3 regions of the Pararhizobium sp. DWP3-4 genome follow, and region 1 is predicted to be linked to each of the others. Evidence: predicted binding sites of a transcription regulator. Region 1 holds the regulator's gene; each other region holds the start of a gene.
What was found. Region 1 encodes PhoB, which activates phosphate uptake and scavenging genes when phosphate is short. Its sites were predicted from a motif close to TGTCATNNANCTGTCAT; they were not measured.
Positions count from the first base shown of each region.

Region 1 (4,205 bases):
GGCAATTGTACAATCGGCGTCGTCGACAGGGCTGTGACCAACCCGCAAAAAATCAAAATGCCGCCTTTCGGCGGCAGGGGCACTATCTTCACTTCGCACTGCGATGTCAACAAAAGCCCATGATTTCCGGCAATTCACGGCTATACAACGGACGCAATTTTTTTAGCCGGATACCCTTGCAAAAATGCCACGCATCGCAAGCAAGTTGGGGAAAACTCAGAAATCGATTCGGTGAGATTCCCCGGACTCTTGTCAGAGAGTCCCCCGGGCTCTACGTTAAGAAACAATTACTAGAACGCATGCGGCGGACCTAGTCACCAAAAGTGTTATCGCGTTTCAGCCTCGGATCACATCCAGGGCTCGGTGGAGGATTCGACCATCACCAACGCTGGGAATGGAGACAAGACCATGAATTGGACTGACGAGCGGGTCGAAAAACTCAAGAAATTGTGGGCCGAAGGCTTGAGCGCGAGCCAGATCGCTGCACAGCTCGGCGGCGTCAGCCGTAACGCCGTCATCGGCAAGGTCCACCGTCTCTGCCTGCCGGGCCGCGCCAAGGCCGGCGGCAGCACTGCAACGGCACGTGCAAAACGTCCAGCACCGTCCGCTGCGCCGCGTGCACCGACTTACACAGCGTCGCGCATGACCGCCACCCGCACAGTGACCCGCACCGCCGGTGCAACCGTCATGAAGGAAGAAGTGGAAATCGGCGCGAGCGAGGATCAGGAAGCAGCACCGGCCGGCAATAACGTTGTCGTTCCAATGTCGCGCCGCCTGGTCCTGACCGAGCTTACCGACCGCACCTGCAAGTGGCCGATCGGCGATCCGATGAAGGACGAGTTCCACTTCTGCGGCAACGATTCCCCGGACACATCGCCCTACTGCACATTCCACGCCAAGCTTGCCTACCAGCCGTCCGGCGAGCGTCGCCGGGCCCGCTGAGGCCGGATCGGCCGTGCGTTTCGTCAATCCCATCCCGTTCGTGCGGGATATTGGCATCTCGAAGACTTTCTATTGCGAGATACTGGGATTGGTGATCAGCCGAGACTTCGGCAATTTCATCATGTTTGAAACGGGATTTGCCATCCATGACGGCAAATCCCTGGAAACGACGATCTGGGGACATTCGTCAGTCATTCCCGAGCCCTATGGCCGCCAAAATATCCTGCTCTATTTCGAACACGATAAATTGGATGCGCTTTTCGAGCGCATTGCCGGCGATGTAAACCTCATCCACCCCATCGAGACGCAAGCCTGGGGGCAGAGGGTCTTCCGCCTTTATGATCCGGATGGTCACGCCATAGAGATTGGCGAACCGCTCGGCAGTGTCTGACGGTTCTTCCCTGTACGGCGCTCAGCTTTCGAGCGAATAGCCGGCGCCGCGCACGGTGCGGATCACGTCCTGCATGTTGGAAAAGTTCAGCGCCTTGCGCAGGCGTCCGACATGGACGTCCACGGTGCGCTCATCGACATAGATGTCGTGGCCCCAGACGCCGTCCAGAAGCTGCGAGCGCGAAAAGACACGGCCGGGCGAGGCCATGAAGAATTCCAGCAGGCGGAACTCGGTCGGTCCGAGACGAACTTCGCGGGTCTTGCGATGGACGCGATGGGTTTCGCGGTCGAGTTCGATATCGCCGCATTTCAGCAGCGTTGACAGCACTTCGGGCTTGGCCCGGCGCAGCATCGCTTTGACCCGCGCCATCAGTTCGGGCGTCGAGAACGGCTTGACCACATAGTCGTCGGCGCCGGTGGCGAGCCCGCGAACACGTTCGCTTTCCTCGCCGCGTGCCGTCAGCATAATGATCGGCAGGCGCTCTGTCTCGGAGCGCTGGCGCAGCCGGCGGCACAGTTCGATGCCGGAAACCCCCGGCAGCATCCAATCGAGGATCAGGAGATCGGGAAGGCGTTCCTGCAGGCGCATTTCCGCCTCGTCGCCACGATTGATCGTATCGACTTCAAACCCTTCGGCCTCAAGATTGTATCGGAGGAGGACGCTGAGCGCCTCTTCATCTTCAACGACGGCAATTCTTGGCAACATTCAGTTCAGCTCCTTGGCGCCCGGCCGGATGGCCGAAGGCTTGCCGAGCGGCTCCAGCGGTCGCTCGCGCAATCAGTGCGTAAGAATTTACTTACTTTATCGCGTGATCAGTTACCGATCGCGCCGACCGTGTTGGCCGTATCGTCCTTCGGTCGCTCGCCGACAGGCTGCGCGCCGGTCGCCATATAATAGATGGTTTCGGCGATGTTGGTGGCGTGGTCGCCGATGCGCTCGATGTTCTTGGCGCAGAACAAGAGATGCGTGCAAGGCGTGATGTTGCGCGGATCTTCCATCATGTAGGTCAACAGTTCACGGAAAAGCGACGTGTAGATCGCATCGATCTCGTTGTCGCGTTCGCGGATGCTGTTGGCCTTTTCCGGCGAACGCGACGCATAGACGTCGAGCACTTCCTTGAGCTGAACGAGCGCAAGCTCGGCCAGATGCTCGAGGCCGCGGGCCAGCTGACGCGGCAGGCTGGCGGTCGATACGGCGATGACCCGCTTGGCGTTGTTCTTGCCGAGATCGCCGACCCGCTCGAGATCGGCGGCAATGCGGATCGATCCCATGATTTCGCGCAGGTCGGCAGCCATCGGCTGGCGCTTGGCGATGGTGACGATTGCTTTTTCGCCGATCTGGCGCTCGGCCTCATCGAGAATGGCGTCGTCGGAAATGACCTTCTGGGCAAGCGCCAAGTCGGAATTGACCAGCGCGCGCACGGATTCGGCCACCATCTGTTCGGCCAGGCCGCCCATCTCGGAGATACGCCGGGTCAGGTACTTCAGATCTTCGTCGTAGACGGAAGCAATGTGCGTAGACATGATTGTTTTTCCTTGCGATCACAATCCGGGTTGGAAGGCCACCACCCTGCCCTCATGACAGGGTGGCAAGCTAAGTCCTCAGCCGAAGCGGCCCATGATGTAGTCCTGGGTCCGCTGGTCGTCCGGATTGGTGAACATCTTGTCGGTGTCGTTTTCCTCGACGAGATTGCCGAGGTGGAACATGGCGGTGCGCTGCGAAACGCGGGCGGCCTGCTGCATCGAGTGCGTGACGATGACAATCGTGTAGTTCGTGCGCAGTTCATGGATCAGTTCCTCGACCTTGGCGGTCGCGATCGGATCCAGCGCCGAGCACGGCTCGTCCATCAGGATGACTTCCGGGCTGACGGCAACGGCGCGGGCAATGCACAGACGCTGCTGCTGACCACCGGAAAGGCCGGTGCCGGATTCATGCAGGCGATCCTTCACCTCGTTCCAGAGGCCGGCCTTCTGCAGGCTTGACTCGACGATCTGATCGAGTTCGGCCTTGGTGCGGGCGAGACCGTGGATCTTCGGACCGTAGGTGACGTTTTCATAGATCGACTTCGGGAACGGGTTGGGCTTCTGGAAGACCATGCCGACGCGGGCACGAAGTTCCACCACGTCGATGCTCGGGTCGTAGATGTCGCCGTCATCGAGGGTGATCTTGCCGGTAACGCGGCAGCTGTCGATGGTGTCGTTCATGCGGTTGAGCGTCCGCAGGAATGTCGACTTGCCGCAGCCCGACGGGCCGATCAGCGCGGTGACGGTGTTTTCGCGAACATTGAGGTTCACATCGAAAAGCGCACGCTTCTCGCCGTAATAAACCGAAACGTCCTTTCCGATCATCTTGAAGGGAACAGTGTTCATTTTCTGGTCCAGCGCCTTTTCAACTGCTGCTTCTGACATCATGTTCATGTTTCTACCTCACTACCAGCGCCGCTCAAAGCGACGCCGCAACAGGATTGCGCCAAGGTTCATGACGACGAGGAAGATCAAGAGGATCATGATCGCACCCGAAGTCCGTTCGACAAATGCACGTTCGGCTTCGTTGGCCCACATGTAGATCTGGACCGGCAGAGCAGTGGACGGGTCCATCGGCGAGCCCGGATAATCGACGACGAAGGCCACCATGCCGATCAGGAGCAGCGGCGCGGTTTCGCCGAGCGCATGCGCCAGACCGATGATGGTGCCTGTCAGGACGCCCGGCATGGCGAGCGGCAGGACGTGGTGGAAGATCGTCTGCATCTTGGAAGCGCCAAGACCCAAAGCTGCCGAGCGGATCGATGGCGGAACCGCCTTCAGGGCTGCACGGGTGGCGATAATGATCGTTGGAAGCGTCATCAATGTCAGCACCAGACCACCGACGACGG
Region 1 covers NZ_JAFCXF010000002.1:745,571-749,775, forward strand. The annotation lists gene ACP7E6_RS08880 (GcrA family cell cycle regulator) at 409-942, shown strand; gene ACP7E6_RS08885 (VOC family protein) at 956-1,333, shown strand; gene phoB (phosphate regulon transcriptional regulator PhoB) at 1,355-2,038, opposite strand; gene phoU (phosphate signaling complex protein PhoU) at 2,146-2,856, opposite strand; gene pstB (phosphate ABC transporter ATP-binding protein PstB) at 2,935-3,750, opposite strand; gene pstA (phosphate ABC transporter permease PstA) at 3,763-4,205, opposite strand, start outside.

Region 2 (4,205 bases), on a different contig from region 1:
CGTCCTGCGCGAGCTCTGAGCGCCCAGTTAACCGTTAACGCTAACCCCCGAATGCCTGAGAATCCGCTTTTCGGCTGATTCTCAGGGCTGCCGGTCTTGTGTAAGTCATATTTCGACATCATATTCAGCACAGGCATGCTGGAGCCCCGCAGCGGCGCCTGGGTTAAGTGGCTGGCACCTTTCAAGGATGCGCCCTTACCGCCCGACACCGTAAACTTAACCGGGGCTTTTAAAGAGGAAACAATGGCTGATCTTAGAAACTACCAAACCCGAATGTCGCCTGCCGGCGCACAGGCGGGGGCCGTAATCGACGAAGGTCTGCGCACCTATATGCTCAAGGTGTACAACCTGATGGCCCTCGGTCTGGCAATCACCGGTATCGCTGCCTACGCTGCGTTTCAGTTCGCTTTTGCGGACGGACAACTGACGGCGTTCGGCCAGGCGATCTATGTGAGCCCGCTGAAGTGGGTGGTCATGCTCGCGCCGCTGGCTCTGGTGTTCTACATGAGCTTCCGCATCAACTCGATGAGCGTGTCGGCCGCGCAGACGACCTTCTGGGTCTATGCAGGCCTGATGGGCCTCTCGCTGTCGTCGATCTTCCTGATCTATACCGGCCAGAGCATCACCCAGACGTTCTTCGTCACGGCCGCTTCGTTCGGCGCTCTGTCGCTCTACGGCTACACCACCAAGCGTAGCCTGTCCGGCATGGGTTCATTCCTGATGATGGGTCTGTTCGGCCTGATCATCGCTTCGATCGTCAACATCTTCCTCGCCTCGTCGGCGCTTGAGTTTGCGATCTCGGCTATCGGTGTTCTGATCTTCGCAGGCCTTACCGCCTACGATACCCAGAAGATCAAGGAAATGTACTTCGAAGCAGACGGTGCCGAAGCCGCTGGCCGCAAGGCCATCATGGGCGCGCTGACGTTGTATCTCGACTTCATCAACCTGTTCCTGTTCATGCTGCGTTTCCTCGGAAACCGCAATTAATCCGGAACCGGATACTTCTGAAAAGGCGGCTTCGGCCGCCTTTTTTGTTGCCTGCATTTTGGCAAGGCCGCTCGCTTGAATGGTCGGATGCGATATGGCAGACGAGGGAACACTCTTCCCAGACAGGTCTGCCCATGTCCTTTATCCTGCGCGATGCGACCCCATCCGACATTCCCGCTATTACAGCGATCTATCGGGAATCCGTGCTGAACGGCGTCGCCTCCTATGAGATGACGGCGCCGGATGAATCTGAAATGGCCTCGCGCTTTTCGGTGATCACCGGCAACGGCTATCCCTATATCGCTGCGGTCGATGCGGACGGCATCCTCTTGGGTTACGCCTATGCCTCGGCATTCCGGACCCGCACGGCCTACCGTTTCCTGGTCGAGGATTCGATCTATCTGGCACCGGAGGCGCGGGGGCGTGGTGTGGGCAAGGCGCTGCTGGCTGAACTGATCCGGCTCTGCACAACGCTGGGCTTCCGCCAGATGGTCGCCGTCATCGGCGGCGCGCATCCAGCTTCGGTCGCCGTCCATCGTGCGGCCGGTTTCGAGCATGGCGGGCTTATGAAGGGCACGGGTTTCAAGCACGGACGCTGGCTCGATACGATCATCATGCAATTGCCGCTCGGCGAGGGGCTGACGACCGATCCGGAGCCGGGCGTCTACCCCGATACGCTCTACCGGGGCTAACTCAGGTCTTGATGACCTTCAGCATCTTGTCGAAGACTTTGAGAACCTGCTGTAGGTCATGGCCACGCTTCAGGATCATGCCGTGGGTATTGGCGACGCTGAAGGCGCCTTGCCTGGCAGACAGTTTCGGATTCTTTTCGATCCGGAACAGCGGCATCTCACCCGACCGCTTGAAAACCGAGAAGACGGCCTTGTCACGCAGATGGTCCATCGCATAGTCGCGCCATTCCCCTTCGCCAACCATACGGCCGTAGACCCGGAGGATCATGTCCAGCTCGCGGCGATGGAAGGTTATGGGAAGTTGGTCCTGATTGCTGCTGCGATATTCGTGCAGGTTAACAACCACATCGGACGATTTCTGCCTTTCGGAACGGGTCTCGCCTTGCGGCAAATCCGGCTGATCAGTCATCGGTACTCCGGCCTTATATTGTGACAGGACGGTTACAGTTTGCCTGACCTTGGCTGAAATGCAAGCCGCAAGGCCCGTCGAAATAGTGGGTGACTTTTTTCGGCGTGCCGCATTTTAAACAAACCGACGCCCCATTTGACAGGGAAACTCCCTATCGTTGGCGCGAGGGAGTCCTTCCGAGTGTCCGGCCTGCATGTGCGTTAAGGATTTTTCTGTCCTCAGCGGGTGCAGCAATGGAGTGGCTAGCCAAAGCGTCCTTCGGACGCGGTTACTCCACACGCCATATCGAGCGGGTGCTGTCTGCGCCTGCGAAATGTGGCCGGTTCGGTCCGGCATCTTCGAACCCTCAGCCCCAGCCCCTCGATGCTGCCGGGCCGAACCAGATCAAGCTTAGAAGTCTAGTCCGTCATTGAGCAGTATTTGCCATGACAGTTGTGGCACCAACGATGGCGCCGGGCGTTTCATTGTCTTTCATCTTCTGTAGAAGCACCGCACAGCCGCCGTTTTCGCCTTCGTTGAGGATGGACGCGGGCAACACGAAACTGGCAGGCTTGCCGTCCCACATGCCGATCGTCTGGATGTCGCGGACGGAGTGCCAATAGGAAATCGTCTTGCCGCTGTTTTCGCCCTTCTTGACATCGACGAGCTGCTGGCGATTGAAATAGACGACGACGACATTGGCCTTGCCTGTGCCGGCCCCGATCCTGATATCGATCTCGTCTTTGCGGACGCTGGCGGAGACTGGAACGGCAAGCCCGTCCCCCGTTGCCTTCATTGCCGACAAGCGATTGTTGATTCCGTCCAGATCGGCGCCGTTGATGTGGTCGCGGCCGTTGAGCACCGCCTGCGGCGTGTAGACACCACTACGGCCGAACATTTTCGCATAGGCATATTGCCGGGCAGTATTGTCCTTCGAGGCGAGCGTGTCGGCCCAGCCGAGATAGTTCCAGTAATCGACATGATAGGAGAGCGCCACGACTTTGCCGTCGTCGATCAGCGTTTTCAAAGCCGCGTCCGCCGGAGGGCAAGAGGAGCAGCCCTGGCTGGTGAACAGTTCCACGACGCCTGCCGGCTTTACCGCATCTTCGGCCATAGCCGGCATCGCCATGAGGCCAAGGCCAAAGGCGAGCATGATGCGGCGAACGGTGCTTGATCCAGACATCGGGACTTCCATTTCGAGGGTGTGGCATTTCAAGGTCGGCAGCTTAACCGTGTTGTACCGGCGTAAAGCCTCAGTCGGCATCCTTCATACGCTGCTCCTCTTTCAACGGAAAATCACGTTGGAGTGAGGCTTGAGGCTCCGGCGATCACAAAAAAACCGGGGCTTGTGAAAGCCCCGGTTTCGTTCATGTCAGCATTCGTGATGCCATCAGGCAGCGAGATCGCGCAGAACCGTTTGCAGGATGCCGCCATTGTTCATGTAGGTGACCTCATCGAGCGTATCGATGCGGCAGATCAGCGGAACGTCCTTCACCGTGCCGTCGGCATAGGTGATCCTGGCGACGCGCTTTTCACGCGGCTGGACATTGGCGAGACCGTCGATCGTGACGCTCTCGTCGCCCTTCAGGCCGAGCGATTCCCAGGTCGTGCCTTCCTCGAAGACGAAGGGCACGATGCCCATGCCGACGAGGTTGGAGCGGTGGATACGCTCGAACGACTGGGCGATCACGGCCTTGACGCCGAGAAGGTTGGTACCCTTGGCAGCCCAGTCACGCGACGAACCGTTGCCGTACTCGACGCCGGCGAAGATGACCAGCGGCACGCCTTCGGCCTTGTACTGCATGGCGGCGTCGTAGATCGACATCTCTTCCTTCGAAGGATAGTGGATCGTGTAGCCGCCTTCCTTGCCGTTCGGGCCCATCATGTGATTACGGATGCGGATATTGGCAAACGTGCCGCGCATCATCACTTCATGGTTGCCGCGGCGCGTGCCGTACTGGTTGAAGTCGGCAACGCCGACGCCGTGGTTGATCAGGTAGGCACCGGCAGGCGACGCTGCCTTGATCGATCCGGCCGGCGAGATGTGGTCGGTGGTGATCTTGTCGCCGAACAGGCCAAGGACGCGGGCGCCCTTGATGTCGGAGATGCCCGAACCGGTCTTGCCCATGCCGACGAAG
Region 2 covers NZ_JAFCXF010000007.1:74,346-78,550, reverse strand. The annotation lists gene ACP7E6_RS18840 (ABC transporter permease) at 1-19, shown strand, start outside; gene ACP7E6_RS18835 (Bax inhibitor-1/YccA family protein) at 244-987, shown strand; gene ACP7E6_RS18830 (GNAT family N-acetyltransferase) at 1,122-1,679, shown strand; gene ACP7E6_RS18825 (DUF2794 domain-containing protein) at 1,681-2,088, opposite strand; gene ACP7E6_RS18820 (DUF1223 domain-containing protein) at 2,495-3,250, opposite strand; gene acnA (aconitate hydratase AcnA) at 3,458-4,205, opposite strand, start outside.
Region 2: the regulator PhoB is predicted to act here: its motif matches at 2,109-2,125, upstream of ACP7E6_RS18825 (DUF2794 domain-containing protein).

Region 3 (4,205 bases), on a different contig from region 1:
TGAAGCGGCTGACCGAAAGCGGGCTGTTGTCGCGCCGCGACGATCCGAGTCATAAACAGAAGGGCATCTACAGCCTGACCGAACCATCGATCCAGCTGGTGCCGCTTTTGGCGCAGATGGGCGCCTGGGGCAGGCGGCACACGCCGGCCTCCGAGGAATTGTCGATCCGCGCCGAACTGCTGGAACAGGGCGGGCCGGCGATGTGGACTGATTTCATGGAGGAATTGCGGGCGCTGCATCTGGATGCGCCGGCGCCGGCGCGATCGGTGTTTGCGGAGCTGCGGGCGGCGTATCTGGCGGTTGTGGCGAGGAATGCGGGGGCTGGGGGTTGAGAGAAGTGGGCTGACACGGGGCTTTGGGTTGGTTTCTCGCGATTGTTCCTCTCCGTCATCCTCGCCCTCGTGGCGGGGATCCAGCCGCCGCGCGTCGGCGCGGCGAGAGAACGGCTTCTCCTTTGGCGTGAAGAGTCTTTTGACCCGACGGACGTCGGGTCACTGGATCCCCGCCACAAGGGCGAGGATGACGGGAGGTGAATGGCGATGCCCCCGAACAAAGACAGGGTCTCCAAGCCGTAAGCCAATAGGCTTCACCCAGCCCATTCCACCGGGTGATCTTCTGCCAATCAATACACTTCCGGCACATACAGTTCCGGTGGAACCGGGTGGCGCTGGTAGTCGTCGTTGCGGACGCGGTCGGGCAGGACGAGGTCGGGTTTGGGGACGTCCTCGTAGGGGATCTGGGCGAGCAGATGGGCGATGCAGTTGAGGCGGGCCTTCTTCTTGTCGACCGCCTGGACGACCCACCACGGCGCTTCCTCGATGTGGGTTTTCGCCAGCATCTCTTCCTTGGCCTTGGTATAGTCCTCCCAATGAATGCGGCTTTCCATGTCCATCGGCGACAGTTTCCACTGTTTCAGCGGATCGTGGATGCGCATCTGGAAGCGGAATTCCTGTTCCTCGTTGGTGATCGAGAACCAGTATTTGATCAGGATGATGCCGGAGCGCACCAGCATGCGTTCGAATTCCGGAACGGTGCGGAAGAATTCATCGAGTTCCTCCGGCGTGCAAAAGCCCATGACGCGCTCGACGCCGGCACGGTTGTACCAGGAGCGGTCGAACAGCACCATTTCGCCCGCCGTCGGCAGTTGCGACACGTAGCGCTGGAAATACCATTGGTTCTTTTCGCGCTCGGTCGGTGCGGGCAGGGCGACGACCCGGCAGACGCGCGGATTGAGCCGCTGGGTGACGCGCTTGATGGCGCCGCCCTTGCCGGCACTGTCGCGGCCTTCGAACAGCACGACGACCTTGAGCTTCTTGTACTGAACCCAATCCTGCAGGCGCACCAGTTCATGCTGCAGGCGGAACAGCTCGCGGAAATAGGTCTTGCGCTCGAGCGTCGGCTCGGCCGGCCCCGACATGCCCTCGGCGACCAGCTCGTCGAGCCGGTCTTCTTCCATCTGCATTTCCAGCTCTTCGTCAAAGCTGTCGGCGATTTCCGCCTTGATGCGGTCGAGTTGGTCGATCATTGGTCACACATCCCCGTTGGTCGCCGGCACAGGAGCAGGGTTTGATGACAGGTCTATGACAGTCGGAGCGGCGGGGTGGGCATGCCGGTCGAAAATCAAAAAACTGCAGAGAAAACAACCCTGCGGTTCATGCCGTCGCGCATTCTTGTTGCAACGAGTCATGAAAGGTTCACGCTCAACCCGGCTTGATATGCCATCGGCGGACATCCGGCCAAGGCTGTTCTCTGCCACCCGCACTTCCAGTTGCTTGTTTTAGCTGTCGGCAATTCTGACTTGGTACGGTGGAGTTCCCCATTTGAATGGAAATATCTCACGATACTAAGGTTCAACACCGAGCTATCCAGCTTCAGAACATATAAATTAAGGTTACTGGATATTGGAGGGTTTGCCTGTGACCATTTTATATGACGAGATTTGCTTTGAGCCGGAAACAAGAATGTCAGGACGGCTTATCGTACATGAAGACAGAATAAAGGTAGATCTATTTTCTTTTGAAAGAAGAGGAAACGCTCCTTTCACGCAAAAGCGAAGAGAAATCATTCTTTCTACAGGACAAATTGCGACGTTGATGAATCCGATTGTGAAACTATCTGGCACGTCTAGCACAATGACGCGGTCGGTTGGGCACGTTGAAATCGATGCAAATTATATAGTTCTCGGAACATGCAGCTGGACATCTGATGATCGCGTCGCAACCATAGAATTTTGCTTGCCCGACGCGAAGGCATCACTTTCGTACAGGGATCACGTGAAATTCGAACATTCAAATGCCAATGGGACCGAAGAGGATATTAGAAGTTTTATTTTCAATAAATTAGAAGTGGCGCGGATAAAGGCAGACGATTTCGAGGTGGTTCTCTCAAAGAGGCCTTCTATCCGAGTAGCTACTAAGGACAAATTTGATGACCCCATGTGGATAACAACAATTTTCAAAAATCCGGTTGAGCTAGAAAGCGCCTTGCAAATTCCTCTTCATATAGAAGTTTTTTTCGAGCTTTCAGAGGGGCGCCCCCTACAGCAGAAAGGGTTGGCATTGCGTGCAAGTAATTCAAGTGGCTTAGAAGAGTTTTCTTACCTGCACGATTTTGAGTTCTATCGAAATTCTTCTCTCGGCAATTATAAACATTCCGCGCATCGGCACACCGATGCGATTTTTACAATATTTTCTCAAGATATGCGGGAGAAAACGATTTATGCGCTTACGAAATGGATAAACCGGAGAAGAGAGTGGGAGGTAACGTATTGGTTGATTTCAAGTTTCACCCACGGCAACGCTATTTATGATCGAGGTAATCTATTGCGGGCGATGGCGTGGTTTGAATCAATTCCTGATTATCAAATGGCTAGCCTGATAACCGAAAGTAAATTGAAGAATTTTAGGAAGGAATGCAGAAAATTACAGTCGTTTGTAGACCTCGATATAAGCCCAGCACGTCTTAAAGAGGTCCTGAACGAGCTAACTAGGTCGCCGCTCGTAGATCGGATTGATAGTGCAATCAAAAATATTAGAGCTGCCTATGGAGAAGGCATATTGCCAAGGCAGTTTGATGACCACTGCAAATTGGCAAAAACCATCCGGAACAGTGCGGCGCATGGTGGAGGGGATGAAAACGAGAAGGATTTCCGCCAAATTGTCGCTGCGACATCCGCTATTGAGACACTTGCTCTGCTCTCAACAATTATGACGTTGAATATCGATCTAGCAGATGTTCATGGAATTCTTAACCAATACAAACCACATCCTTACGCTAGTTATTGCTTATGGTTTCTTGAGGGACAGCGCGATGATCCCGTTGACTAACCTATCCCCCTCCACCATTGCACCGCGCCCCCAATTTCGCTAAGAGACCGCCAACTTCTCAAAGCAGGCGCGAACCGCTTGGCGCAGCAGGCAATACCGGTAGAGGCACATGGCACGCATCGTGATGAAATTCGGCGGCACGTCCGTCGCGGATATGGATCGCATCAGGAACGTGGCCCGCCATGTGAAACGTGAAGTCGATGCCGGCCACGAGGTTGCCGTGGTGGTTTCGGCGATGTCCGGCAAGACCAACGAACTGGTTGCCTGGACGCGCGATGCCTCGCCGATGCACGATGCGCGTGAATACGATTCTGTCGTTGCCTCCGGCGAGCAGGTGACCTCGGGTCTCCTGGCGCTGGCGCTGCAGAATATCGGCATCAACGCCCGCTCCTGGCAGGGCTGGCAGATCCCGATCAGGACCGACAACGCCCATGGCGCGGCGCGCATCATGGAAATCGACGGCACCGAACTGATCCGCCGTTTCGGCGAGGGCCAGGTGGCGGTCATTGCCGGCTTCCAGGGGCTTGGACCCGACAACCGGATCGCCACGCTCGGCCGCGGTGGGTCCGACACGTCGGCAGTCGCGATCGCCGCTGCGGTCAAGGCCGACCGTTGCGATATCTATACCGATGTCGACGGCGTCTACACCACCGACCCGCGCATCGAGCCGAAGGCCAAGCGCCTGAAGAAGATCGCGTTTGAGGAAATGCTGGAAATGGCGTCGCTCGGCGCCAAGGTCCTGCAGGTTCGCTCGGTCGAGCTTGCCATGGTATTCAAGGTTCGCACCTTCGTGCGCTCCAGTTTCGTAGACCCCGATGCGCCGGGCATGGGCGATTTTCTGAACCCGCCCGGTACGCTGATTTGTGATGAGGATGAGAT
Region 3 covers NZ_JAFCXF010000003.1:14,982-19,186, reverse strand. The annotation lists gene ACP7E6_RS09370 (winged helix-turn-helix transcriptional regulator) at 1-332, shown strand, start outside; gene ppk2 (polyphosphate kinase 2) at 623-1,525, opposite strand; gene ACP7E6_RS09360 (hypothetical protein) at 1,917-3,326, shown strand; gene ACP7E6_RS09355 (aspartate kinase) at 3,436-4,205, shown strand, end outside.
Region 3: the regulator PhoB is predicted to act here: its motif matches at 1,570-1,586, upstream of ppk2 (polyphosphate kinase 2).